DNA from 3 places in the Clostridium aquiflavi genome. Region 1 is predicted to be linked to each of the others. Evidence: riboswitches for the same ligand, from Rfam matches in the RefSeq annotation. Region 1 holds a riboswitch; each other region holds the start of a gene.

Region 1 (11,139 bases):
CTAAAGAATTGGTTAAAAAATATAATTTTAGGTTTTCAAAAAGTTTAGGTCAAAACTTTTTATTAGATGATTCTGTTCTTAGAGATATAGTAGATGGAGCAGACGTTAATGAAAATGATTTTGTTATAGAAATAGGTCCGGGAGTAGGTACTTTAACAGCTAAGTTATTGCAAAAAGCTAAGAGAGTAACTTGTATAGAATTAGATAATGACTTGATTCCTATTTTACAACAAGAATTAGGTGAATATGATAAATTTGAATTAATACATAATGATGCTTTAAAAGTAGACTTTAATGAAATAATGAAAGATGAAGAACATGTTAAACTAGTTGCAAACCTTCCTTATTATGTTACAACACCTATAATAGTAAAGTTACTTAAGGAAAATCATAAGTTTGAATCTTTAACTATAATGATACAAAAAGAAGTGGCTGAAAGAATAAATGCGGAACCTAATTGTAAAGAATACGGAGCATTATCTGTTTTGGTTCAGTATTATTGTAATACTAAAATTATAAGAAAAGTATCACCGGAAAGTTTTATGCCAAGACCTAAGGTTGATTCTATAGTTATAAGATTAGACAGATTAAATGAACCAAGAGTTAACGTACAAGATAAAAAACTTTTATTTGATATAGTTAGATCAGGTTTTAATATGAGAAGAAAGACTTTGTGGAATGCTACTAAGTTAATAGGTCTTTCGAAAGAAAATTTACAAAAAGCTTTTGATTCTTGCAATATAGATCCGAAAAGAAGAGCGGAAACATTAACTATTGAAGAATTTGCAGCTTTAGCAGATAGCATATATGATCTTAGAAAAAATAATTAAATTATATATTTAATTTAGGCTATGTTTTAGCAGAGCCTTAATTTAAAATTAGTGTTGATTTTTGAGTATAAAAGCTCATAGATAAATATAAATATTTAATTAAAAGACGATCTAGCATTATAGTATTTAATCATAATCTATCAATAAAAGCATATACTTTATTGAATAAATATATGTGGAGGGATTATGGTAGTGGCACATAATAAATTATATAGAAATTTTATAATTTTACAGCAAGATGAAAAAATCAACTCAGAGTCTACCGAAAAAGCTTTGTCTGGCTATGCTAAAGTGGAAGCAAAGGGAGATAAGTGTAAAATATCTTTTTATGCTCAAAATCTGAAACAAGAAGAAGATTATTCTGTAGTACTTATCTGTTGTAAAAAGGACATGAAACAATTAATTGATTTGGGGTCTCTAAAAATAAATGATGTTGGAAAAGGAGATACAAGTAAAGAATACTATATAAATAACATAGCTGGTTTAGGCATATCTTATGAAAAAATAAATGGCGCTGCTATTTGTAAAGCAAATTCAGGAGAAGTTGCCTTTATGATGTATGGCTTCATCAATGGAGAAGAACCAAAAGAAAATTGGAAAAAGCTTAAAGTTGTAAAAGAAGATGATGCTTCAGAGAAAATAACCACCAATGATACTAGAAGTAAAACAATTATAAAACCAGAAGATACTGGAAGTAAAGTGTCTATAAAATCAGATACTACCCCAAATATGAAAGATAAAGGTAGTGAAAAGAAAGAGTCTATAAACAATTCTGATAAGATAAATATAGATATGGATTTTGAATGCAACGAAGATGATAATCGCAATAAAAATAAGAAGTACAAAGAAAAATGTGAAGATGCCTGTGAAGATAAGTGCGAAAAGAAATACAAAGAAAAATGCGAAAAGAAATGCGAAGATGTCTGTGAAGAAAAATGCGAAAAGAAATGTGAAGATGTCTGTGAAGAAAAATGTGAAAAGAAATGTGAAGAAAAGTGTGAAGAAAAATGCAAGGATAAGTGTGAAGTAGTAAAAGAAGAACATAAAAAAGAATATAAAAAAGAAAAGAAGAATGAAGAAGAGAAAACAAAGAAAGATAAATATAATTTTAGCGAAACTGAAAAATGCAAAAAAATTATTGATGAGTTAAATGACGAATCTTATTGTACAAAGACAGTAAATCACAGAAGAATAGAAGAAAATACTAGAATTGATGGTGCTGATTTTGAACAATATGAAAAAGATATTGAAAAGTTAAAGATGGAGTCATCAAATAGCTTTAATATAAAAGGCAAAATTGGTGAATACTTTGAAAAAATTGCACAAGGATTTGAAGAATATCATGAAGGATTAGATGGTATTAAAAATTGTAAATGGTATAAGGTACCTATAAATAGAATTGATGATTTATTTAATATATCAGATTACAACAAATATACATTAGTATATTATCCGATGTTAAATTATTATCCTTATATAAGTAAAACTAAGTATTTTCTATTAGGATATAAGTGTAATTCTGTAGGAGAATTGACTCATATTGTTTATGCAATACCAGGAAGTAAAGATCTTTCAGAACAACCATATGAGGGCAAAACAGGATATGTTACATGGGCACATAACGATACTAGAAGCTCTGGCTATTGGCTTATGTTCTATGATTTCCAAAACTCAACAGTTGTAGTTCCTATGAAGTAGAAGAGGCAATATGAATAAAAAGCAAATACTAATATTGTCCATTTTACTTTCATTAATGATAGTGTTAGGTGTAACACAATCGTTTTTTAAAGAAACATTTACAGAAGTTGCTCTTGTAGAAAATGGGATAAACGAATTTAAGGATTATAATTTTGATGAGGGAAGATATATATTTTCATTACCAAGTGAATGGAGCGTATCGGAAAAGGAAAGCCAAGGACAGTATATTAGTTATAAGGCAAATTTTAAAGATAAAAATGATAAAATCACTGGATACTTAGAGGTTATAAATACTCAAATTGATCTTGGGAATTTTGCAGAAAGTGACTTGAAAAATTTACCTTTATCATATAAAAATGAGCAAATAATGCCTTTTAAATTAGAAGAAACATCAGGAGTTTTATCTCAATATAAAACTAAAGTAAAAAAGGGTTATACATTTGAAAATAGTTGTTATTATTTAAATAGTAATGATGGTAAAATTATAAAAGTTTTATTTAATGTAAAAGAAGACGATTATAAGGAAAATGTAAAAACTGTTTTTAATACTATAATATCTAGGATAAACATACAAAGTTAATAAAATTTGATATTAATATGTATAAGTATTATAATTTAAGTATCATGGAGGGATTAAGAATTCATCTATGATACTTAAATATTTTAAGGAGATACGCATGAAAATAATTTTATTTAAGGCGTTTGGTCTAGAAATAAAAAGTTACGGTTTAATGATTGCTATAGGAATACTTGTGGCAGCATCTTTGCTTTTAAAAAAAGGAAGAGAAAAAGGATATGATGAAGATTCCTTATTAAATCTAATTATTTTAACTGTAATCGGAGGAGTAGTAGGGGGTAAACTACTTTTTATTGTAACTGAATTTAAAAGTATATTAGAAGATCCAAGTATATTGTTGAATTTTGGTTATGGATTTGTTGTGTATGGAGCATTAATACTGGGTGCATTAACAATATATTTATATTGTAAAAGTAAGAACTGGAAAGTACTTAAGATTTTAGATTTAGTTGCACCAGGGTTAGCTATTGCACAAGGATTTGGACGTATAGGATGTTTTTTAGCTGGATGCTGTTATGGAAAAGAAACTAATCTTCCAATAGGGGTAGAGTTTCCAATAAATTCACTTGCACCAGCAGGTATTCATGTACATCCAACTCAAATTTACTCATCAATTTTTGATTTTTTACTAGGATTTTTCTTGTTATATTATTCTAAAAAAGAAAAGAAATCAGGTAAAGTAGTTTCTATGTACTTGATAATATATAGTATAGGAAGATTTATGGTAGAATTTTTTAGAAATGATCCAAGGGGGAATGTTGGGTTATTATCAACATCTCAATTTATAGCTGTATTTACATTAATTCTTGGATTAGCTATTTTTAATTTTCATAAATTTTTTAAGGGAGCGAAGAAATAAGTTGTTTAAGAAAAAAATTTTTATATTGCTTCTAACTCTAATTACTATTACTTCTATTTTGGTTGGATGCAGTACTTACGATAAATTAGCCATCACACTAGGGATTAAAAACAATAATTTCGAATATGTAAATCAAAGCAAAGTGGATAAAATTGTAATTCAAAGTGCTAGAGATACTGGATTTAGATTTATAATTACTGAGCCTAATGCAATAAATGATATGTACAAATTATTGTCAAATGGTAAAAAAGTATCTGAACGAAGCTCATTAGATGCAGATTATTATTTTGAAATTTGCATGGGAGATGAGGTTAAAAAGTATGACTATATAGTTGGTGCTGATGAAAGAGGAAAAGGAAATTTCTTTAATGATGAAGAATGTTTTTCAATTTCAAACCGTTTAGATGATACAATAATACAAAACTTATCTTTTGTAAGAAAACCAAGAAATTTTGAATATGTATATTATCAAACTATTTTAGCAGTATTGGAATCTGAAAAATCTAAAATAGATGCTTCTAATAAAGTAGGAATAGATATAAGTGGTGATATTGATTGTTTAAAATACATACTTTCAACAGATTTGAAACAATTTGAAAAAAATATTGATAAAGTCATTCCAAATGCTAAACTTGTTAAAAACAATTCTAATGAATTTGATACAATAATTAAAGTTAAAAACAGAGGATATAATAGTACCATTTTTAAAACTATGATTACCGTTGATAATAAAAAGGATAAAGTTTTCAATACTTATTATATATCAGCAGAATATAATTTTAGAAATTGGGATATCGATATTGGAGAAGTGAATAAAATGCCAAATGAGTGGTAAGAGGAGGAACAAATAATGGGAAGCTGTGACAATTGTCCAAGTAAAGATTCATGTGGATCAAAAGGTCAAGGATGTGAAAATTCTATACCTAAAATCATACCTACATATGGAAAAATTAAAAATGTAATAGGCGTTATTAGTGGAAAAGGTGGAGTAGGAAAGTCTACCGTTACAGGAATAATGGCAACTACTTTAGCTAAAAAAGGATATAAAGTAGGAGTTTTAGATGCAGATATAACAGGACCATCTATGCCTAGATTTTTTGGCATTAATGAAAAAAGAGGAAAGATAATTCCATTAGAAAATGATATGGTAAAGTTTGAACCTGTAATTACTGATTCAGGAATAAAAGTTATATCTATGAATCTTTTAACAGCAGTTGAAGAAGATCCAGTTATATGGAGAGGACCTGTAATTACAGGAGTATTAAAGCAAATGTTTATGGAAACTAATTGGGAAGAATTAGATTATTTACTTATAGATATGCCACCAGGAACTGGTGATATAGCTCTTACAGTAATGCAAGAATTCCCTATTACTGAGGTAATAATAGTATCAACTCCACAAGACATGGTATCAATGATTGTTAAAAAGCTAGTTATAATGGCTCAAAAGATAGGAATAAAAATTAGAGGCGTAGTTGAAAATATGGCATATATTACTTGCCCAGACTGCGATAAGAAGATAAGAGTATTTAGTACAAAATCTTCTGATGAACATGCAGAATATTTAGGATTACCTTTAATAGGTGAATTACCTATAAATGTAGAGTTAACAGAGGCTCTAGAAAAAGGTAAAGCAGAAGCTTACGTTATAGATAATGATTTATATTCATTAATATTTGAAGCTTTATATTAATATACATAACTCATCTTTCTTATGGAAATACTATAAATGTAATTTTATAATGAAAGGGTGAGTTTTTTGAAAGCAAAAGTAGATAAAGATACTTGTATAGGATGTGGCTTATGCCCATCAATATGTCCAGAATGTTTTGATATGCAAGACGATGGAAAAGCTGGTTCTATAGTTGAAGAGGTACCAAGTGCATACCAAGATTCTGCAAAAGAAGCAGAAACAAGTTGTCCGGTTAATGCAATCTCAGTAGAATAAAAAAATGTGGTGTTAAAAATTAAATTTTTAACACCACATTTTTTTATATCTATTAATCACATTTAGTATTATATATTACAGAATTTAATTTACTCAGTCCACTTTGCTTATGCATATATCAACACTCTGCTAAAACATAGCCTATTATAAAAATGAAAAATATATTGTTATAATATTTAATCTATGTTGTTACTCTATTATTATCTGATACGACTGAAATTATTCTTGCCATAGGAAGAGCAGCAACTATAACTAAACAAATGACTCCTTCTATTCCGATTATAGGAGCATTTACTGATAGAGAATATAATGCTGGAGACATTCCTTCAGGTGCAAAAGATCCAAAGAAAGCAACTCCAGATATAAAGTGGCATATAAACCTGCCTAACACTGCGAGTGTTACGCCTAAATACTTTTTATTTGGAAAAAATCCAGCGATACCTAAACATAGGAATGGTAATGGATAATCAAATAATACTTGAACAGGATGTAGAATATAAGGATCCATAACTAAAGTGATCATTCCATAAAGGAATCCAGTTAGGAATCCAACTTGTGGTCCATACATAAATGCAATTAGCAAAATAGGAACCATACTACCAAAGGTTATACTTCCGCCTTGTGGAAAATGATAAATTCTAAGAATTTTTAGAATTGTTGCCAATGCTAAGGCTATACCGATTCTAGCAATTAATTGAGGTGTAAATTTAATTTTTTTTGCTTTTACTAATACAACTAGTATAGCAATACACCCTAATAAAGTAATAAGTGATAATGGATTAGAAATAATAGTTTGTACATTTTCGGGCAAATGACTGTACAATTTCGAAATTTGTTTCGCCCAATCGTTAAAAATATTCATAAAAAAAACCTCCTTAATTGTGCTTAGGAGATTGTTAACCAATAAATATAAATTTTTATTATTCAAATAGAACAATAAAATATACTAAAAGACTTTTAGTGTTTATTAGTATAATAAATATATATTAAGCGGTTATACTTTCCTACGCCAGAATTAACTGGATCAGGTTCCGAGGGTTTATGAAATAAATCAAATCTCAGCACAAAGGCTCCCCTAGCACTATAATATATATTTATTTTACCCATATAACTATAGGTAGTCAACTACGTTATATGGGTTATATTTATTGTCTTTATTATAATGAGTGATATAACTTGATGAAACATCATTTAAATGGATTTTAGAACCATTTAATGAATTATTAGGAATATTATTACATGGCACTGTAGAATTAATATTATTTTTATCTATTACAATATCTTCTTTATAAGTTGAATCAATAATAAAGCCTTTCATAAATTAACACCATCCTTTAATAGTATTTTTAGTATTATTTAAATAAATATACATTAATAGAATTAAGGAATTTTGTGATGTTAAATTTAATTACTCTTTCCAGCTGTTCTTATATAGATATAAACACTCTGTAAAAGTATAGTTTAACTAAAAAGTGCCTTGCTTTAAAATATAAACTATTTTAAAACAAGGCACAAAATTAGTAAAGGTCATTATAAATTATTTTAAATACTTCTAAGGATTCTTCGATTTTAGGTTTTAGAAGTTTTTTCTTATGTTCATATTCTATTTTTCCTTTTGGAGTTAAATGATATATTTTTTGAAATTTTTTATTGGGATCATCCCATATTCCAACAATAAGAGCTTCTTTTTCTAACTTTTTTAGTAGGGGGTATATTCCACCAGTACTAGGAATCCATTTGTTATTAGTTCTTATACCTATTTGATTTGAAATTTCATTTCCGTTTGTGGGATTTAATGATAATATATATAAAACATATATAGGCAAAAGACCTTTGGTAAATACTTGCCCTACAGCTTCCTTTTCTTTCTTAACTTTTTTTAATTCAGAAATTTTACTCTTATATTCTTGGTATAATCTTTTTTCTTCATTTTTTATATCATCTATATGAGAAAAATTAAAGTCAGACATATTAATCTACCTTTTCAACAATGAATCCAAAAAGACCAGGTCCAGTATGAACTCCAAGTGCAGGTCCTATACTATACCCTAAATTACATTCTATTACATTATTTAAACTCTTAATATTTTCACATAATGCTTTTGCATCATCCAGTGCATTACCATCCATAACCCAGAATTTACATTTATTATTCTCGGTATAAGATTTAGCGACTTTTAATAATTTTGATGCAGATTGCTTTTTACCACGAGCTTTACAGTAAGTATGGAAGCAACCATTGTTATCTATTGTTATAACAGGCTTTAAGTTAAGAACGTCCCCGATAGTTCCAGCAACTCTACCTATTCTTCCACCTTTTTTTAGATATTCTAAAGTATCTATAGTAAAATATATATCTATATTAGATCTTAGTTTAGGAATTATCTTTACTATCTCATCAAATGATTTTCCTTCTTCAATAAGTTTTGCGGCTTCTAATACTATTACACCTTCTGCCATACTTAAACTTTTTGAATCATATACAAAGGTTTCTATACCTTCAAAGCTTTCACATGCTAATCTCATTGAATTATATGTTCCTGAAAATTCACTTGATAATGTTACTATAATTGCATGTGTATATCCTTCAGCAATTAATTGATTAAGAGTGTTGTTAAGTCTTTCGATACTTGGTAATGATGTTTTTGGAATTTCTCTAGGAAGTAATTCATAAAGAACATCAGAAGTTATTTCCAATTTATCATCATATTCTTTATCAGAAAAGATAATTTTAAAAGGTAATAATTTTATATTATATTTATTTAGGTCCTCAGTACATATATCGGATGCACTGTCAGTTAGTAATGCAATTTTATCCACTAAAAATTCCTCCTAGTAATATATTCTATTTATTAATTATATCACTATTGATAACTATATCAATAGTGATATAGTTATCAATAGTGATAAGTTCTTGTATAATGTTAATTATAAGAAGTCAAATTGAAAACAACCTTAAAATTTAACCAAATATAGAGATAAAAAGATATATTCACTAATAATTAAAAAATATCACCAATAAAACTAAACATTAACGGTATTGCTAACGCATATTTAATCAAGTATAATAGTACAGTATTATTAAAGTACTATATATTGTGTTGTGGAGGTAAGCAAAATGCTATATGTTGTAAAAAGAGATGGAAGAACGGTTGAGTTTAACGGAGAGAAGATTTCTCAAGCGATTAAAGGTGCTGCGCTAGAAATTGGGGTTACTTTAAGAGAAAGCCAAGTTTTGGAAACTGTACAAAAGGTGATTACTTATATAGAAGATACGAAAAAAGAAAAAATTACAGTAGAAGCAATTCAAAATTTGGTTGAGAAAGCTTTAGGTGAAGAGGATAAAAATATAGCTTTTGCATATTCATCATATAGAAGAGAAAGAACAAGAGTAAGAGACATAAAGTCAGATTTAATGAAAGCAATAGAAAAAATAGGTGTTGAAACTGATAGAGATAATGCGAATGTAGGAAACAATTTTAGTTCTAAGTTATTAAGAATAGCTTCTGAATCTAATAAATGGCATAATTTATCTACTATGCCCAAACATTTATCAAAAGCTCACGAAACAGGTGATCTTTATTATCATGATTTAGATAGTTATAATTTAACTACTAATTGTCTTCATATACCTACTAAAGAAATTCTAATTAATGGTTTTAATACAGGATATGGAACAATAAATGCACCTAAGAGAATAGAGACAGCTGCAGAATTATCATGCATATTATTACAATCTACTCAAAATGATATGTTTGGGGGGCAATCTCATCCAGACTTTGATAATGATTTGGCAGTTTTTATTCCTCCAACAAGAGACGAGATAAAAAAAGAATTAGAAGAATTAGATATTCCAAAAGAAAAGATGAACAGACTTATAGAGAAAACTTTAAGAAAAAGAGTTCATCAAGCAATGCAAGGTGTTATTTATAATTTAAATACTATGCATAGTAGAGCTGGATCACAAGTACCTTTTAGTTCTGTAAATATAGGAATACCAACTAATGATGATGCAGCATTAGTTTGTGAAGTATTTCTTTTAGAATATGAAAGAGGATTAGGTAAAGGAGAACAACCTATTTTCCCTAACATAATTTTTAGAGTAAAAGAAGGGGTTAATAGAGAAGAAAATGATCCGTACTATTATTTATATAAATTAGCTTGTAGAGTAGCAGCTAAAAGAATGAATCCTACTTTTATGAACATTGATGCAGATTTCAATAAAGAATATTATGATAAAGGATATGTTCCAGCTACTATGGGATGTAGAACTTATCTTATGAAAAATGTAAATGGAGAACCAGGATGTAAAGGAAGAGGAAATATAGCTCCTACTACAATTAATTTACCTAGAATAGGATTACAAGCTAAAGGTGATGTAGATAAGTTCTTTAAAATTTTAGATGCTAGATTATCTTTATCTAAGGAATCTTTATTGCATAGATATAATGTATTAAAGAATCTAAAGGTTAAAGATTTACCATTTATAGCAGGTCAAAATTTAATGGTGGGTTCAGAAAATTTAAAGCCAGAAGATTCTATTGAACCTATATTAAAACAAGGAACTTGGGGTATCGGATTTATAGGTCTTGCTGAGACATTAACAGCATTAATAGGTAGTCATCATGGAGAAACTGAAGAAGCAAGAGAATTAGGATTAAAGATAATTGGTCATATAAGAGAGTATTGCGATAGATTAACAGAAGAATATAGTTTAAATTGGAGCTGTTATGCAACTCCTGCTGAAGGATTATCAGGTAAATTTATAAAGCAAGATCAAAAAACATTTGGAATGATAAAAGGTATTACTGATAAAGAATACTATACAAATAGTTATCATGTACCAGTAGGGCATGCCATATCAATTAAGGATAAAATTGATATAGAAGCTCCATATCATAAACTTTGTAATGGAGGACATATAACTTATATAGAAGTTGATGATTTCCCAACTGAAGATGTTATTATGGATATAATAAGTTATGCATATAAAAACACTAATATAAGTTATATGGGAGTAAATTTCCATATAAGATATTGTAAAGATTGTGGAACTTATTTACACAGTAACGAAAGTAAATGTCCAACTTGTGATAGTACTGATATACAAGGTGTAAGTAGAGTAACAGGATATTTAAGTTTAGATGAGAGATTTGGTCCAGGAAAGTATCAAGAAAGAGCAGATAGAATATCTCATTTAGAAAGTCATAAGAAACATTATTAAAAA
Region 2 (11,139 bases), on a different contig from region 1:
CTTGAGATTAAACGCAAACAAAAAGATGCCCCATCCTCGCAAGATTAGCATCCTTTTTGTTAATATATTCCGTTAAATCCAATATCCCTAAAACAAAATAAGCACTATGTGAAAGCAACTAATACCAAATGTAATATTTGGATTATATGCTTTTGTTCTAAGGATTGATTAGTGTTATCATCACTAGGCTTTTTTTATTTATATTCTTCTAATGTCTTTAATATAGTCTCAGTATCGAATGGTTTCTTAATATAACTCTTAGCTCCCAATTCAATACATTCATCTTTAAAATTTTCGTATCCCGACGCTGATACAATAATTACAACTGCTTCAGGATCAATACTCATTATATCAATTAATGTATCAATACCTTCCCTCATAACCGCAGAAATATTCAAATCTAAAGTTACAATATCTGGTTTCTCAGTTTTAAACATCTCTATTGCATCATCTTTAGTTGATGCCTCAAATATCGTATACGAACCTCCTTTTTGAATAATTTTTTTTAAAAACATTCGCATATATGATGAATCATCAATGATTAATACCTTTTTCATACTAAAAACTCCCCTATATCTCTTATTTTTTTAAATTTAATTACTAAATTTTTGAGTATCACCTAATGCATCTACTTAATAAAACAACTCCTTTATTTTAATAAAAAGCCTAGCACATTCATCTATTTCTCTTTTCGTAGTTTTTTCCTCAAGCTTTATTGCTAATTCATAAATAGACGTTATTCTTAAAGTTCCAGTGGAACCTTTTAACTCATGAGTCAACTTTGCTAATTTCTTAAAATCATTACTTTCAATGGCATCATTAATACCTGCCAATAAATTTGGCAAATATTTTATATAGTCTTCAAATATTTCTCTCGCATCATCTTTTTCAAGTCCTGTGATTTCAACAAAATGATCAATATTATTATCTATTATACTAATATAATCAGCTCTAAGCTCCCTCTCTTTAATATTCACTTCTATCATATTAAACATAGTATCAAAATTAATAGGCTTGCTAATATACTCGTCCATTCCAGATTCAATACACTTTTCTGAGTCACCTTCCATGGCATTAGCAGTCATTGCAATAATTGTAGTATGCTTTTTATCTCCTTCAATCAACCTTATTTTAGATGTACATTCATATCCATCCATTATTGGCATCTGGCAATCCATAAAAACAACATCATAATCTTTTTCTGACACTGCTTTTAATGCTTCACTACCATCTACAGCCACATCACAAGTCATATTACGAGATTTAAGCATACTTATAACAATTTTACGATTCATTTCATTGTCTTCAACCAATAAAATCCTCGGTTTTAATGCATTCTTAACTTCTTTAACTACATGTTTCATTATAACTTGATGTTCTTCTTTATCTTCTTTTTTCAATCCCAATGCCATAGCAATACAAGCAAGTAAGTCGTCTCTTCTTACAGGCTTACCCAAATACGATGAAAAGCCATATTCCTTTGCAACTTTAGCCTCTACTTTTTGAGCTACTGAAGTTAAAAGTATTAGTTTAATATCCTTTGCAAAAGGTATTGTTTTTAATGTAGTTGCAAGTTCATAAGCACTCATATCAGACATTTGGTAGTTTATAATAGCAACACTTATTTTGTTTTCTGTATTTGCATTTGAAAAAATTGTGGTCATAGCACTAGTAGCATTTTGGGCTTCAAATACCTTTAAACCATTTCCTTGAATATATGAACTCATAATTTTCCTATTATTCGTATTATCATCAACAATCAAAATATTCACACCATTAAGCTTTTCAAACGCAAATTTCTGCTCTGAAGCTCTCTTAGTAATCTTCAATCTCACATTAAATTTGAAAGTAGATCCTTCCCCTAGTACACTTTCAACATGAATTTTACCACCCATCATTTTGACCAATTCATTAGATATCGCAAGTCCGAGTCCTGTTCCTCCATACTTTCTAGTTGTAGAAGAATCCCCTTGGCTAAAAGATTGAAAGATTGTATTAATATGGTCCTTATGAATTCCAATTCCAGTGTCCTTTACTTGAAAATTAAGCATGGCTGTTCCATTCTCTTCTTCTAAACAATCAACTGTAACAGAAATCTCACCACATTCAGTAAATTTTACTGCATTACTTATAAGATTATTTAATATCTGGCTAAGCCTTGCTGGATCGCCAACAACCTCTTCAGGAACACCTAGGTTAATCATAGTATAAAGTTGAACTCCTTTTTCTGCTGCCTTATGAGCAAGGAGAGAAACTGCATCTTCAATAATATTTCTTAAGTTAAAACCAATATTCTCCATAGTTAACTTTCTAGCTTCGATCTTTGAAAAATCCAATATATCATTAATAATATGTAATAATATCTCTGAAGCGGCTTTTGCTTCACGTATAAATTCTTTTTGTTCTAAAGACATATTAGTTGATTTCAACAATTCAAGAAATCCTAATATTCCATTCATTGGTGTTCTTATTTCATGAGACATATTGGCAAGGAACTGACCCTTTGCTATATTGGCTGCTTCTGCCTGTTCTTTTGCCTTGTATAGCTCAGTTTCTGCTATCCTCTGCTCTGTAATGTCGTCAGCAGTACAAATAATAAACTTAATATTACCTACTTCATCTCTCTGGGGCTTACTTTTAATTTTAAGTAACCTATTTTCACCTTTCCAATTCTTAATCTCAAGTTCTTTTTCTGCCGGCTCATTTTTTTGAAATAAATCCCAGTTATTTTCAGACAACTTATTTGCAGTATCTATATCAAATATATCGTATAAATCTTGATACTCTAAGTTCTTTTTCTTCTTTCCAAAAAATTTTGCATGAGCTTCATTAACAGTTGCATAAGAAGTAACATTCCTCAAAGCCCAAATCTGTGATTCAGAATTATTGAGTAAAATTGCTTGTCCATTAAGAGTTGATTCATACGCTTTTTCATTTATAATTCTTGCTCTTGTATATGAAAAAGCTCTTGAAATATCTCTTAATATTTTTACTTGATCCTCTTCCCATATAATAGGTTTTGACAAACTTTCATAGCCTATAAACCCAATTAATTTGTTTTCATTTTTTAATGGAATTATAAGAGAAGCTTTTATTCCTTCCTTTAAAAAGGCTTCTTCTTCAAATACCGCTTCAGCAGGAAGCTCATCCATATTATTTATTGCAACAAAATCATTATTCTTAATCTCACGTATAAGCCATGGAAGAGCATAAACTACCTCATCTTGTTGTATTTCTCTTTTTGGTTTTATATCTTTTTTATTCCATTGACATTCTATTTGCATAAAAGTAGGGTCTTCAGAAAAATAATAGATATAAATTCTATCCAATTCAAAAAGCAAACCAATTTCTTCTAATGATTTTTTTAACTCAATCTGATAATTAATACTATCTACATCTAAAAATTTCTGAAAAGTATAATTAATTAATTTTAGACAATCATATGAATGTCTAATATTTGTGTACTTATCTTCATAACTCATAAAATCCCTCCAAAAATCTAAATTTCACAAGTTTTTGTAATAAAAATAGTTAATTCTTCTAATAAATCAATTTCATAAGGTTCTAAAAGCATATTTCCTACTTTATCATATATAACTTTTACCACAGGTCGCATTGGCATTGAGTTATTTTGCCTTACAACTAAACCCTTTTCATTTGAACTTAAAATAACTCCACAACCAGTTGGAAATGCAGCTATATTACTAGTAAATTTTTCGACTATTTCTGCATCAAAATAAATGTTACTCATACCTACAAGATATTCAATAACCTCAGATATAGTTTTACTTTCCTCCATATTTCTACCTGATATCAAATTATCAAATACATCACATATAGATACTATCTTTGCAATTTGATTTATTTCATCACATTTTAATTTTAAAGGATAACCACTACCATCACTTCTTTCATGATGCATTAAGGCAACTACCTTGACAGATGCATTCCAAATATACTGCTCTCCTAAAAAATCATATCCAACCTTTGGATGCATTAATCTAATATATTTATCTAATTCTTCCTTAGTCTTAAACTCTGCTAAAAGTTTCTTATCATTCATAATTTTTATCTTACCTATATCGTGCAGTAATGCACCTGCTGCTATATCTTTAAGCTTTAACATACTGTATCCCATATGAGTTCCTATTATTGTAGACAATACACATACATTTACCGAATGCGAATATATATTGTTATCACTTGTACTTATTTCTCCAACATTTATCAAAACACTTTTATTTAATAGTACATCTTCAATAACTGAGTTAACTGAATTCATAACACTTCTATTATCAGTCTTTCCTTCACGACAATATGTTTGAATCATTTGCTTAACAGCATGTTTGCTCATTTGCCTTGTTTTTTGAGAAATGCTTTCTTCAATAATAACATCTTTTGATATATCATCATTAATGTACACTGAATTAATTCCCATTTCTTTAATTTTTTCAATATAATAAGGTTTTAATTTTACTCCAACATTAAGTAAAACCCTGCCTAATTCATCATAAATCTGCCTTCCTAGAATTTCATCTCCTTTGAGGCTCGAGACATTAACAACTCTCATATATCCCTCCAACTTAAATAATTAATTTTTTACTGAATAGTGAAAGTTTCTTATAAAATATACATATCTTTCACACTAAAAATATAGTAATGCTTTAATCACTAAATACAAAAGAAAAACATTATCAGTAACGATTATTATTTAAATATACTAGCATACTCTTACATTTTTAACTACATAAAAAATGTATAAATTACTAATAATATTCTTTCTAACATTATTCTAAACTTTCATACAGTACATTTTATATTTCGTTCTTCTATCCTTCTCCTTGAAGCCTTTATCCTTAATTTTCAATTATTCATTGTATATTGTCAACTTTAAAAACATCTAATATCAGACTTTATCAACATTTCATGGTTCAAAAGTCCTATAAATTCCTATCAATATAAAAATAGCCTTAAACAAGTATTTTCAATGTTTAAGACTACTTTTTGTATTTACTTATGGTATGATTTTATATAAATAATCCTAAACTATCTAATTTTTAAAAATTCTTCTTTTAATTCTCTTGTGGCTTTTTCAATATCTTTTTGTGCTATAATAGCCGATACTATAGCTAATCCATCTATATTTATTCCATTAAAATCTTTAATTCGTTCCTTATTTATTCCCCCTATCACAACTACAGGTATTGATACTTTTTTCATTATTTTCTTTAATTCATTCATAGTTGTTGACGTTGCATCTTTCTTAGTTCCAGTTGAATACATTGCTCCAACCCCTATATAATCTGCGCTATCTTTTTGTGCCTTTAAGGCTTCATCTAAATTACCAGCTGAAACTCCAAGAATTTTATCTTCTCCAATTATATTTCTCACAATAGTTGCTGGTAAATCGCTTTGTCCTATATGAATTCCATCTGCATCAACAGCTAAAGCTATATCAACTCTATCATTTATTATTAATGGTATATTGTATTTTTGTGTTATTTTTTTTATTTTTAATGCTGTTTCATAAAAATCATGCGATGAACATTCTTTTTCTCTTAGTTGAACTAATGTAGCTCCTCCAAGTATTGATTGTTCTACAGCCTCCTCTAAAGTTTCAGTGCTCATTAAATCCCTATCTGTAACAAGATAAATACTATAATCTATTTTATTATTCATAAACTCTCCTCATTTCAATAACATATTTTTAAATTCCACAATTGAATTTATTCCTATACTATCAATTTTCAATTCTCACTTCTCAATTAATCTTTACCCTCGCCTTTTCCTTTATAATATTTTCATTCATCATACTAATAGCATCAATAAGTGAAATGTGGAAAGTTCCCATTCCAATTCCCTTAGATTTTTCATACGCGATTTCACCACTTATACCCATTGTTAAAATTGCACATATGGCTGCTATAAAATAATCATCACTAGCTCCAGCAAAGACCCCGCATAATGCACTACTCATGCATCCTGTCCCAGTAATATTTGCAAGCATTTTATGGCCATTAGATAAAACTACATTTCTTTTTCCATCTGAAATAATATCATCTACTCCTGTAATTGCTACTGTACAATTTAATTTTTTTGCTAACTCTTGTGCTACTATTACTTTTTTATCATTACTCATGTTCATATCACTTTCCGAAGCATCAACACCTTTTGTTTCAGAACTTAATCCGCATATAAATTTGATTTCAGAAATATTTCCCCTAATTATATCTATCTTTACTTCACTTAATATCTTTTCTGCACTTTCATTTCTAAAATTAGCAACACCTGCTCCAACAGGATCAAAAATAACTGGTACATTATTTTTATTAGCACTCTTTCCTGCAAGAATCATAGCTTCAACCATATCATCACTTATAACTCCCATATTCAAAACTACTGCTGATGAAATACTTGCAATTTCTTCAACTTCTTTAACATAATCAGCCATAGTTGGAGAACCACCAACTGCTAAAATCACATTTGCACAATCTGTAGCTGTTATATAATTAGTTATACTATGTACTAATGGTTTTTTTTCCCTAACCTCTGCTAATAAGCTTCCAACCTTATCTAATATTTCATTAATCATTAATTTTACATCTCCTTTTTAATAATAGTGTATTTATTTTAATAAAATTTATAAAAATGATGTGTTGGACCTACACCATTTCCTATTGAAAAACCATTTTCTATTGCACCTGTTATATATTCTTTTGCATTTATAACTGATTCTTTAATATCTAATCCCTTTGCTAAGTTTGCTGCAATTGCTGATGATAAAGTACATCCTGTCCCATGAGTGTGAACTGTATTTATTCTTTTTTGTGGAAGGAAAACAAACTCATCTCCATAAAGCAATAAATCAGTTGCATCATCTTCTAAATGTCCACCTTTAACCAACACATACTTTGGTCCTAATTCTTGTAATTTCTTAGCTGCTTCTTTCATTTCATCTAAATTGCTTATTTTCATTCCTAATATCTCTTCTGCTTCTGGAAGGTTTGGAGTTATTAAAGTTGCTAATGGAAATAATTCTTCAATTAATACCTCTTTAGCATCTGGAGATAATAAATTAAATCCACTTTTCGAAATCATAACTGGATCTAAGACTACCTTAGGTAAATTTTCAATTTTTCTCAAACCTCTTGATATAGCTTTTATAGATTCAATTTTTGAAACCATACCTATCTTTATTGCATCCACAATAATGTCATCAAAAATAACATTTATTTGTGATTCAATAATTTCTGGATTTATATCTTGTATTCCAAAAACCCCCATTGTATTTTGTGCTGTTATTGCTGTAATAACGCTCATTCCATATACCCCATTGGCTGAAAAAGATTTTAAATCAGCTTGAATACCTGCGCCTCCACAACTATCTGATCCTGCTATAGTTAATGCCTTAAACATTTTTCTTCATCCTCTCTTCATTACCTATATTTAACCAAAAAAAATGTAGCCCAAGGGCTACATAATATAAACTATTTTGTCTTATATTTATCCTTCCCTCCGTTGGTACTAGCCAAATCAGGTTATAAGGGTCTAGGAAATCACTTTTTCCAATCTCAGCTGATATATCAGCACCCCTAGTTATTAATTCAATATTTTGTTTTCTATAATATTTAGATTATACCATTAATGTAAAAAAATCAAGAAAATCTATTATAATAAATTAATCTATTCCTCACCAAAAACTTGTTTTTTAAGTCTTAATGCAGTAGGTGTTGTTGCTATTCCGCCCATTGCAGTTTCTCTTAATGCTGGTGGTAAGCTTTTTCCTACCTTGTACATAGCAGTTACAGCTTCATCAAATGGTATTTTAGCTTCAATACCTGCCATAACCATATCTGCAGTGCAAAGTGCTGTTATTGCTCCTTGTGCATTTCTTTTTGCACATGGTATTTCAACTAAACCTGCAACGGGATCACATACTAATCCTAATATATTTTGAAGTATTATAGAACCAGCATCCAAGCTCATCTTTGGAGTTCCACCCATCATTTCTACAACAGCTGCTGCTCCCATGGCTGATGCTGAACCACACTCAGCTTGGCAACCTCCTTCTGCTCCAGATAATGTTGCATTAAGACCTATAATAAGCCCAACTGCTGCTGCCGCTAATAATCCTTTTATAAGTTCATCTTCATTTAATTCAAGAATTTCCCCTGCTGCTAAAATAACAGCTGGAAGTATCCCACATGATCCAGCTGTAGGACATGCTACTATTTTACCCATAGATGCATTTACTTCTGATGAAGCAAGTGCCATTGCCATAGCTATTGTAGTTGCTCTACCAGTCAATGTTTTCTTAGATTTTGAATACTCATATAACTTATGTCCATCTCCACCAATAAGACCACTAACAGAATATACTTCTTTTTCTGTTCCTTCCTTTGCTGCAGCTATCATAACATTTAAATTTTTTCTCATTTTTTCTATTACTTCTTCTCTTGTCAACCCTTTTTCTTCAACTTCACATCTTATAGCATATTCACTTAAAGATATATTATTTTCCTTACAAATTTTTAATAGCTCTTCCCCTGTTCTTGCAAGCATTTTTACTCACCTTCCTTTGCTGGACTTATTGAAATAATCCTATTTACTAACTCTAACTTTTCTATTTCGTTTATAGCTTTTTCACTAACTTTGTTATCCATTTCAAAAATCATTGTAGCATCTTTACCTTTATGGTTTCTAAAAACTTTCATAAAAGCTACATTTATATTTTCCTTTGATAAAATACTAGTTACACTATGTATAACTCCTGGTAAATCTCTTTGAGAAACTATTAACGTTTCATAATTTCCAGTAAACTCAACTGGATTACCATTAACTTCAGAAATTTGAATATTTCCACCACCAATAGATGATCCAACAACTTCACAATATGTATCCTTTACTGTATTCATTAAAAATTTAACTGTATTAGGATGTACATCACCTAAATCAGCTTCTTTAAATGAAAAATTCATTCCTCTTTCTCTTGCTATTTCCATAGAATCTCTAAGTCTTTCATCACTTGGTTCCATGCCTAAAATACCTGCAACTAAAGCCCTATCTGTTCCATGCCCTTTATATGTTTTACCAAAAGAACCATGTAATAAGAATGTTACTTCCTTTATTTCATTACCAGCTATTATTCTTGCAATTTTTCCAAGTCTTGCAGCTCCTGCTGTATGAGAACTAGATGGACCTATCATTATTGGTCCTAAAATATCAAAAACACCTAAACTTTTCATAAACATTACTTAGTAAAATATAATAACATTTTACTAAATACCCCCTCTCATTAACATTTTATTTAAAAATTTATTTATAAAAATTAAAATTCAATTTATTATCCATATATAGAATGCATAATTTAATTAATATAGTCAAGGGGTAAGAAAAAAGATATGTTTTTAAATTTAAAACATATCTTATTAAGGTAAGGCACATTCAAATAAATAACTAGTTAGTATGATTGTTATTTATTTTCATATGCCTAATATATTTAATACTCATAGAAACAACTTCCGCCTATAAATTCCCTAAGTATTGAATTCATAGGTACATAACTAGAATCTACTTCTTTAAAGAAATTTAATATAGATTTTAATCTTGCTGCTTCTGTATATACTGGACTATCTTCCTTAACCTTATTTAATTCTTTTAATGCATAAGGTTTTAATAATCCTAATTCATACACTAATGTTGAATTAAACATGACATCAGCTTTATCTTGATAAACAAATATATTATTTTTTTCTCCTTTTTTTATTGAAGGCCACATTTTAAGGGTTGCTTCTGCATCATGCCCTCTACTTAATGAGTCTCTAACTATTCTTCTAACTTTTCGAACATCCGTTGTTGATATTCTATTATGATTATCTAAATTTAATTGAGTCAATGCTGAAATATATACTTTGAAAATTTTATTTTGATCAACGTCTGATGTTAATATAGGATTTAATCCGTGAATTCCTTCTAATATTAATACACCATTTTCATGTAATTTTATCTTATTCCCATTCCATTCTCTTTTTCCTGTTAAAAAATTATAAGTAGGAATATCAACAACTTCGCCATTCATTAAAGCTGTAAGTGATTTATTAATTAATTCTAAATCTAACGCATAAATAGATTCATAATCATAATCTCCATTTTTATCTTTAGGTGTATTTACTCGCTCTACAAAATAATCATCTAATGACAATGATTGAGGCACTAATCCATTAACTTTAAGTTGTATTGCAAGTCTATTGGCAAATGTAGTTTTTCCTGAAGATGATGGGCCTGCAATAAGAACTATTTTAGAATCTTTTTTGTTCGCTATTTGATCTGCTATATTAGCAATCTTCTTTTCATGTAATGCTTCTGAAGTTAATATTAAACTTTGTACTTCATTACTAGAAAGTTTTTCATTTAAAGTTCCTACTTCTCCAATATCTAATATACTAAGCCATTTTTCTGTTTCAAAAAATATATTTCTTAACTTTCTTTCTTCTTTATATTGTGGAAGTTCATTTAAATTTTCTTTTTCAGGGCTTCTTAATATAAATCCTGATTCATAATAAATTAAATCAAAAGCTTTTATAACTCCTGTTGAATATGCCATATGACCATAAAAGTAATCATATCTATCTTCTAATTCATATAATCTTACCTCATTAAGATTAGAATATTGTAAAAGTGAAATTTTATCTTCCATTCCATATTTCTTAAATATATTAATAGCTTCATTTTTAGAAACTTTTATGCTATTTATAGGTACATCTGTTGAAATAATTTCCTTCATTTTCTCTTTAATTAAGTTTATATCTTTGTCGCTTAAAGGATTTTCTTTGATTATTTCTCCAAATAATCCCTTACTGATTGAATGTTCTATCTTAATTTTTGAATTTGGAAATAAATCTAACGTAGCTTTAATAAATATGAATTGTAAAGTTCTCGTATATATATTTAATCCAATTTCTGTGTTAAATGGTATTGCTTCTATTTTTCCACATTCGTCAATAATTTCTCTTAATTCATGATATTTTCCATTTAGTTTACATAATGCTATATTATTAACTTCTAATATATCTTTAGATAATATATCATAAAAAGTATTAGTAGAATTCAGTTCTTTATTATTGATATTATAGGCTATTG
Region 3 (11,139 bases), on a different contig from region 1:
TGCTTAAGCTTACTCTTTTATTTTCTTCATCAACTTCTAATATCTTTGCCTTGACTTCTTCGCCAACACTAAGTACTTCTGATGGATGTGATATTCTATTAAATGAAATTTTCGAAATATGAACTAATCCATCAACTCCAGGTTCTAATTCTACAAAAGCACCAAAATCATTTATTCTTACAACTTTACCTAAAACTATTGAACCTTCTGGATACTTTTCTTTTACATTTTCCCATGGTTTTGGAAGTAACTCTTTTCTACTTAAAGATAATTTCTTATTTTCTTTATCTATAGCTATAATCTTAACTTCAAGCATTTCACCTTTTTTCAATATATCTTCTATATTTTTAACATGATTCCATGAAATTTGAGATAAATGTAATAACCCATCTATTCCATTAACATCTAAAAATGCACCAAAATTAGTAAATCTCTTAACTTCAGCTTTAATTACATCCCCAACATTTAAACTTTCCCAAATTTTCTCTTCTTCTGTTTCCTTAAGAACTTCTAATAAAACTCTTCTAGATGCAATAACTTTTTTATGTTCTTCAGCAGAATAATCAATTAATTTAACTTCTAATACTTGATTAATATATTTAGATTTATCTTTAGTAAATCTAACATCTATTTGAGAAGCTGGAATAAATATTCTTATTCCTTTATAATAAGCAACTAGTCCATTTTCTGAAGCCTCTTTAATTTTAACTTCAAAAGTTTTGCTTTCATTAAATAATATATCAAGTTCTTTATAGGCCTCTTCTTTTTCATATTCAAGTCTTGATAAAACAACATATCCATCAGAATTTTGTAATTTTATAACTTTAGATTTTATACTATCACCTATATTAAGACTTTCTACCATACTCTCAATATCTTCATTTGAAGTTAATTCATTGAAAGGAATAACCCCATCTATTTTATATCCTACAAGTGAAACTATAATAGTGTCTCTTGTTTTTAAAAGTATTTCTCCTTCTACCTCATCACCAATCACAAACTTTCTATCAAGTTGATTCATTAATGATAATTGATCATCGTTTTTAATATTTTCTGTATTACTCATAATTCCAATTACCTCCTTAATAATCCAATCTGGTGTAGACGCACCAGCTGTAATTCCTACTTTATTTATATTATTATTTATAAAATCTTTAGGTAACTCATTAACATTTTCTATGTGTATAGTATTATCACAATTTTGTTTAGCAATTTGATATAGCTTAGTTGTATTAGAGCTATTTTTCCCACCGATTACGACCATAGTTTCTACTTCTTTTGATAATTTATTAGTACTTCTTTGTCTCACATCTGTAGCTGCACATATGGTGTTAAAAGCTAAAACTTCTTTAGCCTGTGCAGAAATATTTTTGATTAAAGTTTCCCAATTAGCTGCTTTTTCTGTTGTTTGTGATACTACACATACCTTAGCAGGTACATCCCCTTCAATTTTACCATTTTTAGAAATTATAGCTTTATTATTGCACCAACCATTAATTCCTATTACTTCTGGATGGTTAGCGTCACCAAGTATTACTATATTATATCCTAATTTATAATATTTATTTACCTTTTTTTGTATCTTAGTTACAAACGGACAAGTAGCATCCTTAACGTTTAACTTATTTTCTTGCAAAAGTTTTAGTATTTCTTCTGATACTCCATGAGATCTTATAACAATAACATCATCTTTATTTAAAGTATCTATATTTTCTAAGTTTATAGAATAGATATTATTCTTTTCTAAAAATTTTACAACATCATTATTATGTATCAATGGACCTAAAGTATATATTCTTCTGCCCTCTTGTTTTTGTATTTTTATAGCTTCATCAACTGCTCTTTTTACTCCAAAACAAAAACCAGCATTTTGTGCTAAAATTACTTCTCTCATTAGTGTATTCTCCTAAAGCTTTAAATATTTTAAATTGACTTTCTGATATAAGAATTAATTTTTTCTGTGACCTCAGATATATTTAAACCAGTAGTGTCTATTTCAATAGCATCATCAGCTTTTCTTAATGGGTCTATTTCTCTATGAGTATCTTTGTAATCTCTATCTATAATATCCTTTAAGATATTATCATATGAACATTCAATATTTCTATTCTTAAGTTCTTTAAATCTTCTATTTGCTCTTTCTTCAGGTGTAGCAGTTAAGAAAAATTTAAAATTAGCATCTTTAAGTACAACTGTGCCAATATCCCTTCCGTCCATTATAACATCAAATTTACTTGACATGTATCTTTGAAGTTTAACCAATTTACTTCTTACTTCAGATATAGATGCATAAGATGATACTATACTACTTATTTCTGGTAGAGTTATTTTATCTTGAATATTTTCATTATTCAAAATTAAATCATCATCTTCAAAATGCATTTCCATAGTATCTATTAATGAACATATCTTTTCTATATTATTTTCAGATATATTATTTTCTTTACATTTTAATGCTACAGCTCTATACATAGCACCAGTATTTATATACATAAGATTAAACTCTTTACCTACTAATTTTGCTATTGTACTTTTTCCAGCACCTGCTGGACCATCTATTGCTACTGCTATTTTCAAAACTTACTCCTCTTTTCTAAAAATCTTAAATTAGTTTAAAAACCTTTAATAAGATTATATAATTTTTTATTACTTCAAACAAGAAGATATTTAGTTCTTATTCAATATGACTTCCAGCAATTACTCCAGTTGCAAATGCAATTTGTACATTATAACCACCAGTAAAAGCATCTACATCCATAACTTCACCACAAAAAGAAAGATTATCTATAATCTTAGATCTCATAGTAGATGGATCAATTTCTTTAACATCTATTCCGCCTTTTGTTACAATTCCTTCAGCAAGTGGTCTTAGCCCATTTAGATCGAATGAAAAATCTTTAAGAAGGTTAACTAAATTTCTTCTTTCTTCTTTGGTGATTTCATTAACTTTCTTTTCTTCAGGTATATTAGACATTTCTATTATCATTGGAATTAGTTTTTGTGGTAATAATTCATTTAATGAATTTTTAAAATCTTTATTTAAGTATTTATTAAAATCTCTTTGTATTCTTTTATCTAATTCACCTAAGTTTAATGATGGTTTAAGATCTATATGTAATTTATAGTTTTTGTTATTCTCTATAAATCTACTTCCACTTAAAATAAGTGGACCTGATACACCAAAATGTGTAAATAACATTTCACCAAAATTTTTATATACAACTTTCTTATCATTTTCTTTTATTGTAACTTCTACATTTTTTAATGATAATCCCATAAGCTCTTTAGTTTTTGCATCTTTTACAACCATAGGTACAAGTGCTGGCTTTAATGGAATTACTTTATGTCCTAATTTTTTAGAAAATTCTTGTCCTTCACCTCTTGAACCAGTAAGAGGATAAGAAGCTCCACCAGTTGCTATAATATAATGATCTGCTTTTAAAATCTCGTCATTATTTATTTCAATACCAGTTATGTTGTTATCCTTATATTTTATATCAGTAACCTTTGAATTTAATTTTATTTTAACATCTGTTCTACTTAATGCATTTGATAAACCCCTAATTATATCAGAAGATTTATCAGATTCAGGAAATACTCTATCTCCACGTTCTACTTTTAATTTAATTCCTTCATTAGAAAAGAAATTCATAGTATCTTCATTAGTAAATGTATATAATGCACTATATAAAAAATGCGGGTTACCAGGTATGTAATCAAAAAATTCAGAAATATCCTTAGCATTTGTAACATTACATCTACCCTTACCAGTAATAAACAGCTTTTTTCCTAGTCTTTCATTACCATCTAATAACGTTACTTTATGTTCTTTTGCAGCTGTTATTGCAGCCATCATTCCTGCTGGGCCTGCTCCAATAACAATAACTTTGCTCATTAAAAAATCAGCTCCTTAATTAAATAATATTTATAAATATCTTATTATAGTATTAATATTGTTAATTTAATTCAAAATTTGTCTAACTTCAATTATACAATATATCATGAATTTAATATATAGCTATAATTAACCACTGTTTTAGTCATGTATATATTCAAATCTATATTTTTGTTTTATATCTGGATATTTTTCTTTATCAACTTTGCTCATAAACATATCATAAGGCCTAATAAAAGTTTTAAAATCTCCATATAGCGCTTTATATACTACGAACTTTTCCCTTGTCTCACTATGAATTGCCATATCAATAACTTCATATTCTTTTCCTTTAAAGTGTCTGTATATTCCAATTTTAAATTCTCTCATTATAATTCTCCTTACAAATATTGAATATAATAGAAATACTTTCTAATATACATATATTTTTTAGTTCTACTTAATGATAATTCCAAGTATTGTAGATAATTCTAAAGCTTGAAGAGGTGATACTATAACATTCTTTAGCTCTTTTCCCGTCAATATAATTGATGATATATCACTATTAGTAAAATCTATTCCTTTTAGAAGGGTATTGGTAAATTCACCGAATATTAAATTAGAACTATTAAAAGCTACTTTGTTAAAATTACATTCTAAGAAAATTCCACTTTCCATATTACATTCATCAAAATTTATTAATTTCATCTTTGAATATGAAAAATTCGAATACTTACATAAACATTCTTTAAAAAGTACATTTTGCATATTAGATCCACCAAAATTACTTCCTGTTAATTTGCAATTTTTAAATTCCACTCTGTGTATGCTTCCATCAGAAAAATCTATATTAGATAGATCACAATTTTCAAATATAACGTCTAGCAAACTTATATTTCTAAAAGAACATTCATTAAATATAACATTTACAAACCTACATCCGTTTATTTCTACTCTTTCTTCATTTGTATAATCTAATTTACAATCCTGAATCAGATTATTTGAAAGATCTTTCTTATTAATTAGTTCATCTTCAATATTTATATCATTCTCTAGGCAGCTTAATAACTTAGGTTCTAATAACTTATTTAAAATAGACATGTTGTTTCCTCATTTTTCTATAAAGTTTTATTTTTATACTTATATTATCATATTTCTAATATAAGTATAAAACTTTGTATATTATTTATTATAATTTTACATAAAAAACAAATAAGGTAAAGTATTTTTTACCCTACCCTATTTGTTTTCGTATTATATAATTATTTAACGTTAAATCTATGTAACTTTTCTTTTAATATATTTACAACTATACATATAAAACTTATTATTATCATAACTGGTAAGGTATTTCCTACTACTATATTTATTTGCATAAACATTCTATAAATAATAAAACCAATTATCCATATAATTAAATTTAACACATTAAGTTTTGAATTTAATTCTCTGTTTTTTAGTATAAAGTAATCTGTTATAACTATTGCTATCATTGGTGCAAATACAGAACCTATTAAATATAAAAAGTTTTCAAACTGCTCTATTGGAGTAAACATAGCAATTAATATTCCAATTATACAAACAATAACAGATATATGCTTTGTGCTGATTTTTTCACTTATGTTTGTACAACTAACACCTGCTGAATAAACATCTAAAAAGGTTGTTGTCACAGTTGACATTAGAACGATTATCATAGCTATAATTCCAAGTCCCGCTTGCATAAGAATTTGTGCAATATCTGAAGTTCCTGCATATAAGCTTCCACCTAGACCTATTATATACATCCACACACTACCAAAAAAATAGCTTAAAACACTTATAGGTGTTATTAATTTACTATCTTTTGTATTTCTAGTGTAATCAGCTATAAGTGGTAACCATGAAAGTGGCATTGCAACTGATAATTCAACTGCCATTCCAAAACTTAAACTATTATCATATAATTCAATACTTGTTCCTTTAAAAATAACTATTCCAAGAATAAGTGTTAAAATAAAAAGTCCACCAACAGCAATAACATTTAGATTGCCAAGATTTTCAAAGCCTATTAATATCCATATAATAATTAATATTCCTATTAAAATACACCATAATGCTTTATTTTCAAATCCAAATAAACTATTAGATACTGCATTTAATACATTTGCTGCACCAATAATCATTATAGCTGTCCATCCAACTAACTGTAAAATATTTAATGAAGAAAAAATATAAGAACCATGTTTCCCAAAAGATATTCTAGATGATTCCATTGAAGATAAACCACTATTAGTTCCTATAAGTCCTGCAAAATATAAAAGTGTACATCCTATAAGATGTCCTAAAAGTATTGCTAAAATACCTTTTTTTAGGCCAAGTGGGGCTATTAAACCACCTGTTAGTATTTCTGCAATGGATACAGAGGCTCCAAACCATAATAAGCCATTGTTTAATAAAGTTTTTTTCTTGTTCATAACAAATTCCTCCTAAAAATAAAATATGGGATATACCAATAAAGATATATCCCATTAAAAACATTTAATGTGTATTCCCTACGTTGGCATTATCCAAATCAGGTTAAGGGTCGAAGTTGCATTTAACTTCCTCTCAGCCTACTTGCGTAAGCTCCCCTAATATTAAGTTTATCTAATAATATTTTGTAATATCTATATCATTATATAACATATAATGAATAATGTCTTCTTTAATAACAAAAACCATATTAATAATTGAACAATATGGTTTTTTCTCATTAATGAGAATTTTTAAAATCATATATTAAATTATCAGTAGCATTATCAATAACAACTGCTATTTGTTCACCCTCTGTTCCTAAACTTTTAAGTTTAAAGATTATATTTTCTTGAGAAGCTTTAAATTTTGATAATGTATCATTTAATATTAATGTAGACTTACTTTCTTCACTTCTGATAAAATCATTCCAAAATACAAGAGGTATACTTAAGCTCTGAAGTAAATTGTATGCTAAATTTATCTCTGCTTTTAAATTATAGTGTTTAGTATATCCTAATAATACCAACATTCCTTTTGCAATTTGTAATATACTACTGTCTAAATCTTTATCACATAAAATAAGTTCAATAATGTCAGTTAAACTATTTATAGCAAAACTTTTATGTGGTTCTGGCAATTCAGATATTAGTGATGTGGAAAAGTTATATATTATTTTTACAAATGAGCATTCATTAGTCTTTTTTCTAAGATGACCATTACCATCCAACATTATATTAGCTTTATGATAATATAATGGATTTTTTTGAAAGGATGTATTTATATATATTTTCTCTTCATTTACAGAATTAAGAAGACAATTTACATAATCATACTTAGCGCTAATAGATAACACTTTATCTTTATTGGCATTTATTTCATTATAATATCTGTTGATAAATTCATTTGAAAAACCTTGTCCATCAAAAGATATGCATCTATTTACTTTATCCGATAAAAGTGCAACATATTTAGCTTTATTACCACCTTTTGAATGACCTGTTACTGTAATGTTTTTATATTTAAGATTATTTATATAATTTAATGCTCTTATTTGTTCGGGTGTATCAGACATATAAGCTCCTTCACCATTATCACTCCACTCTTCTATAGTCTTAGTGCCCCTAAATACAACAAAAACATGATTATCATGCTTATCAACAAAGCAAGCAGCTTTCACTCCAGTATTATCAACTTCTATATTTTCGATCTTTAAGTTATTTAGTTTATCATTTTCTTGTATTTGCTTTAAAACTACTAACCATTCACTCTTCTTTACAACTTCTTTGCATTCACGTCTAGTTAAAATTGCTTTATTTAAGTTATTCTTATATAACATAGATTTAACAAGTTTACCAACAGTATTTTCATTAAATACATTTAATTTAAGATATATTAAATTAGATAATAGTAATAATTCACTATTATTTAAATCAGACATGTTTATCCTCCATAAAAAGTCATTAAAAAATATTATCATAATTTTAATATATTAATTACTAGTATAAATAACACACTTAATTTAAGTAATAATACTAATTTTCTAAATAAAAAAATATTACCGAAAATTAAAATCTCCAGTAATATTTTAATAGTAATCTATTTATAATATAACTACTGCTTTAATAAAGTCTTTTGGCTTGTCCTTCATTAATAAAAGAGCATCTTCTATATGTTCAAAACCATTATATACATGTGTAACTAATTTACTTAAATCAACACGATTATATATTACTAGATCTCTTAACATTTCTGCTCTAAGACGTCCGCCTGGGCAAAGACCTCCTCTTATAGTCTTATGAGCCATTCCACATCCACAATCAACACGTGGTATTGGTAAAGTATCTCCACTTCCATGATAGTTAACATTTGAAACTACTCCACCAGGTTTAAGCATAGATATAGCTTGTCCTAATGTTTCAGGGCCACCGCCTGCCATAATGACACGATCAACACCTTTTCCATTAGTTAAATTCATGATTTGTTTAACTATATCACCATTTTTATAGTTTACAATATCTGTTGCTCCATAAAATTTAGCAGTTTCAACGCAAATTGGTCTACTTCCTACACCAATAATTCTACCTGCTCCACGTAATTTAGAACCTGCTATACTCATTAATCCAACTGCTCCAATTCCTATTACTACAACACTAGAGCCCATTTTTATATCAGCTAATTCTGCACCATGAAAACCAGTAGTCATCATATCTGTTATCATAACAGCACTTTCTAAAGATATTTCTGATGGTAAAAGTGCTAAATTCATATCTGCATCATTCACATGAAAATATTCTGCAAAAACTCCATCTTTAAAGTTTGAAAATTTCCATCCAGCAAGCATACCATTTGAATGTTGTTGAAAACCAGCCTGAACTTCTAAAGATCTCCAGTCTGGAGTTGTACAAGGTACTATAACCCTATCTCCAACTTTGAATTCCTTAACTTCACTTCCAATTTCAACAATTTCGCCCACAGCTTCATGACCTAAAATCATATTATGTCTATTTCCGAGTGCACCTTCAAAAACAGTATGAATATCTGATGTACATGGTGACACAGCTAATGGACGTACAATTGCATCATATGGACCTGCAACTGGCCTTTCCTTTTCAATCCATCCAACTTTATTAATGCCCAACATTGCAAAACCTTTCATAACTAAATCCCTCCTAGTTTAATTTTCACTAAAATGCGGTTTAAAAATACCATTTATAACTGCAAAAATATATTTATAATTCATTTTAGGTTTTATCATAATATATTATCAGCAATGATCATGCCAATTTTAATTTTAAAATTTCCTTAATCATAAGTTTTCTGTAAAAACTTATGTATCATGCCATTATTCTAATAAATATCTTTTAAACTTAAAGTTTATGCTGTATTCTATAAAATTCAAAGTAAAAAAAGTGTTGTAAAATACAACATTTTTTAAATAAATACTGTTGTATTTTGCAACACTGTTGTTTTTTTATACAATATAAAAATATATATTATAATTTGCTTTTCAGTAATTTTAATATATACATTAATTTTATCTAAACTTAATATTATATTTTTTGATTTTTGCATATAATGTGCTTCTATTTATACCTAAAATTTTGCAGGATTTAGTAATATTCCCCTTACAATTATTTAAGCAAACTCTTATTGCTCTTTCTTCTAATTCTTCTAATGAGAACATATCATATTGTAAATCTATATTGCTACAATTAGACTCTTCTTTAACTGGTTTTTTATTTTCAAAACTAAAAGAAGTATTTCCATCCATATTTATAATATTCTCAATACAATTTTCTAATTCTCTAATATTTCCTGGCCAATCATAATTTAATAGATTATTATATAGATTTTTGTCAATTGTTGGAATACATTTTTCTAATTTAATAGATTTTATTTCCAAAAAATGTTCTATAAGAATTTTTATATCACCAACTCGTTCTCTTAATGAGGGAACATATATTGGAATTACACGTAATCTATAATATAAATCTTCTCTAAAAGTTCCTTTTTCTACTTCATTTTTTAAGTTTTTGTTAGTTGCAGCAATAATTCTCACATTTACATTAATACATTTATTTCCACCTATTCTAGTAATACATCCTTCTTGCAAGACCCGTAAAAGATTTATCTGCATATCTAATGGCATTTCTCCTATTTCATCTAAAAATAGTGTTCCTCCATTTGCAAGTTCAAATTTCCCTGCGCATCCTCCTCTTTTAGCTCCAGTAAAAGCTCCTTCTTCATATCCAAATAACTCACTCTCTATTAAGCTTTTAGGTATTGCTCCACAATTTATTGCAACAAAACTACAGTCTCTTCTATTACTATTATTGTGAATAGATTGAGCTATAAGTTCTTTTCCTGTTCCGCTTTCTCCTTGAATGAGTACTGTAGAAGGACTATTAGCTATATTTTTCGCTTGTTCTTTTAACTTTAGGATTTGCTCACTTTTGCCAATTATATCATTAAACGTGTATTGGGCTGTTCTACCTGTATACTTATTAACTAAATTATATACATTTTTCATATCTTTAAATATACATACAATACCACTTATATTTCTTTCTTTATCTTTTATTGGATATACATTCAAATTAAACCTTTTCTTTTTATTCGAATATGTAATTTCTATATTTTCATATGCTCTTCCACTTTTAAGATGATCAAATATTTCTTCCCAATTATCTAAAATAGAATCTACATTCTTATTTATAACATCTTTTTCTTTTATATTTAACATATCACATGCACTGTTGTTTATAGCTTTCACTATACCTTCTATGTCTACAGCAAAAATCCCTAAATTTAACGAATTCATAACTTTATTTAAATATTGATGTGCTTTAAATAACTCTTTTTGAGTCTTTTCAACCTTCAATTGATTTTCAATTGATTTTACAGCTGCCACTACAAGTCCTAAAGTATGAGGGTGGGCTAATTGACGTCGACCAGTTAAATTTAAACAGCCAATTATATCTTTTTTTTCATTATGAATAACGGCAGAAGAGCATGTCCAAATGTGAAAAGCTTTTATAAAATGTTCTTCGCCCAGAATCTGAATTGAGGAATTTTCATAAAGGGCAGTTCCTATACCATTAGTTCCGGCACTTCTTTCACTCATATCTGTTCCTTCTACAATTCCAACTTTAATCTGATCTATTATTATATCTTCATCACCTATAATAGTAAGAACAACTCCATTTTTATCTGTAAGATATAATGAAAATCCTGATCCTCTTAAAAAGTCATAAAGTATTTCCATAAAT

Evidence for each region. Region 1 has a riboswitch for thiamine pyrophosphate ahead of thiT (energy-coupled thiamine transporter ThiT). Riboswitches for the same ligand answer to the same signal wherever they lie in the genome.
Region 2: linked by a shared signal. The riboswitch ahead of thiD (bifunctional hydroxymethylpyrimidine kinase/phosphomethylpyrimidine kinase) and the one ahead of thiT (energy-coupled thiamine transporter ThiT) in region 1 are both predicted to bind thiamine pyrophosphate.
Region 3: linked by a shared signal. The riboswitch ahead of cytX (putative hydroxymethylpyrimidine transporter CytX) and the one ahead of thiT (energy-coupled thiamine transporter ThiT) in region 1 are both predicted to bind thiamine pyrophosphate.

Annotation. Positions count from the first base shown of each region.
Region 1 is NZ_JAVJAN010000006.1:88,949-100,087, forward strand. It holds gene rsmA (16S rRNA (adenine(1518)-N(6)/adenine(1519)-N(6))-dimethyltransferase RsmA) at 1-830, shown strand, start outside; gene RGC78_RS03295 (DUF7922 domain-containing protein) at 1,017-2,528, shown strand; gene RGC78_RS03300 (hypothetical protein) at 2,539-3,108, shown strand; gene RGC78_RS03305 (prolipoprotein diacylglyceryl transferase) at 3,206-3,964, shown strand; gene RGC78_RS03310 (YhfM domain-containing protein) at 3,966-4,799, shown strand; gene RGC78_RS03315 (Mrp/NBP35 family ATP-binding protein) at 4,815-5,657, shown strand; gene RGC78_RS03320 (ferredoxin) at 5,724-5,912, shown strand; gene thiT (energy-coupled thiamine transporter ThiT) at 6,094-6,774, opposite strand; TPP riboswitch at 6,897-6,999, opposite strand; gene RGC78_RS03330 (hypothetical protein) at 7,024-7,230, opposite strand; gene RGC78_RS03335 (PadR family transcriptional regulator) at 7,430-7,882, opposite strand; gene RGC78_RS03340 (DegV family protein) at 7,884-8,732, opposite strand; gene RGC78_RS03345 (anaerobic ribonucleoside triphosphate reductase) at 9,031-11,136, shown strand.
Region 2 is NZ_JAVJAN010000017.1:46,424-57,562, forward strand. It holds gene RGC78_RS07735 (response regulator) at 195-557, opposite strand; gene RGC78_RS07740 (response regulator) at 633-3,482, opposite strand; gene RGC78_RS07745 (HD-GYP domain-containing protein) at 3,500-4,570, opposite strand; gene thiE (thiamine phosphate synthase) at 5,047-5,679, opposite strand; gene thiM (hydroxyethylthiazole kinase) at 5,762-6,592, opposite strand; gene thiD (bifunctional hydroxymethylpyrimidine kinase/phosphomethylpyrimidine kinase) at 6,631-7,416, opposite strand; TPP riboswitch at 7,493-7,604, opposite strand; gene sdaAA (L-serine ammonia-lyase, iron-sulfur-dependent, subunit alpha) at 7,684-8,562, opposite strand; gene sdaAB (L-serine ammonia-lyase, iron-sulfur-dependent subunit beta) at 8,565-9,245, opposite strand; gene RGC78_RS07775 (nucleoside kinase) at 9,500-11,139, opposite strand, start outside.
Region 3 is NZ_JAVJAN010000024.1:2,618-13,756, forward strand. It holds gene RGC78_RS09825 (bifunctional 4-hydroxy-3-methylbut-2-enyl diphosphate reductase/30S ribosomal protein S1) at 1-1,894, opposite strand, end outside; gene cmk ((d)CMP kinase) at 1,924-2,577, opposite strand; gene RGC78_RS09835 (BaiN/RdsA family NAD(P)/FAD-dependent oxidoreductase) at 2,675-3,895, opposite strand; gene RGC78_RS09840 (DUF1653 domain-containing protein) at 4,037-4,264, opposite strand; gene RGC78_RS09845 (pentapeptide repeat-containing protein) at 4,331-4,975, opposite strand; gene cytX (putative hydroxymethylpyrimidine transporter CytX) at 5,137-6,330, opposite strand; TPP riboswitch at 6,388-6,498, opposite strand; gene RGC78_RS09855 (Mbeg1-like protein) at 6,609-7,808, opposite strand; gene RGC78_RS09860 (NAD(P)-dependent alcohol dehydrogenase) at 7,971-9,026, opposite strand; gene RGC78_RS09865 (sigma-54-dependent Fis family transcriptional regulator) at 9,405-11,139, opposite strand, start outside.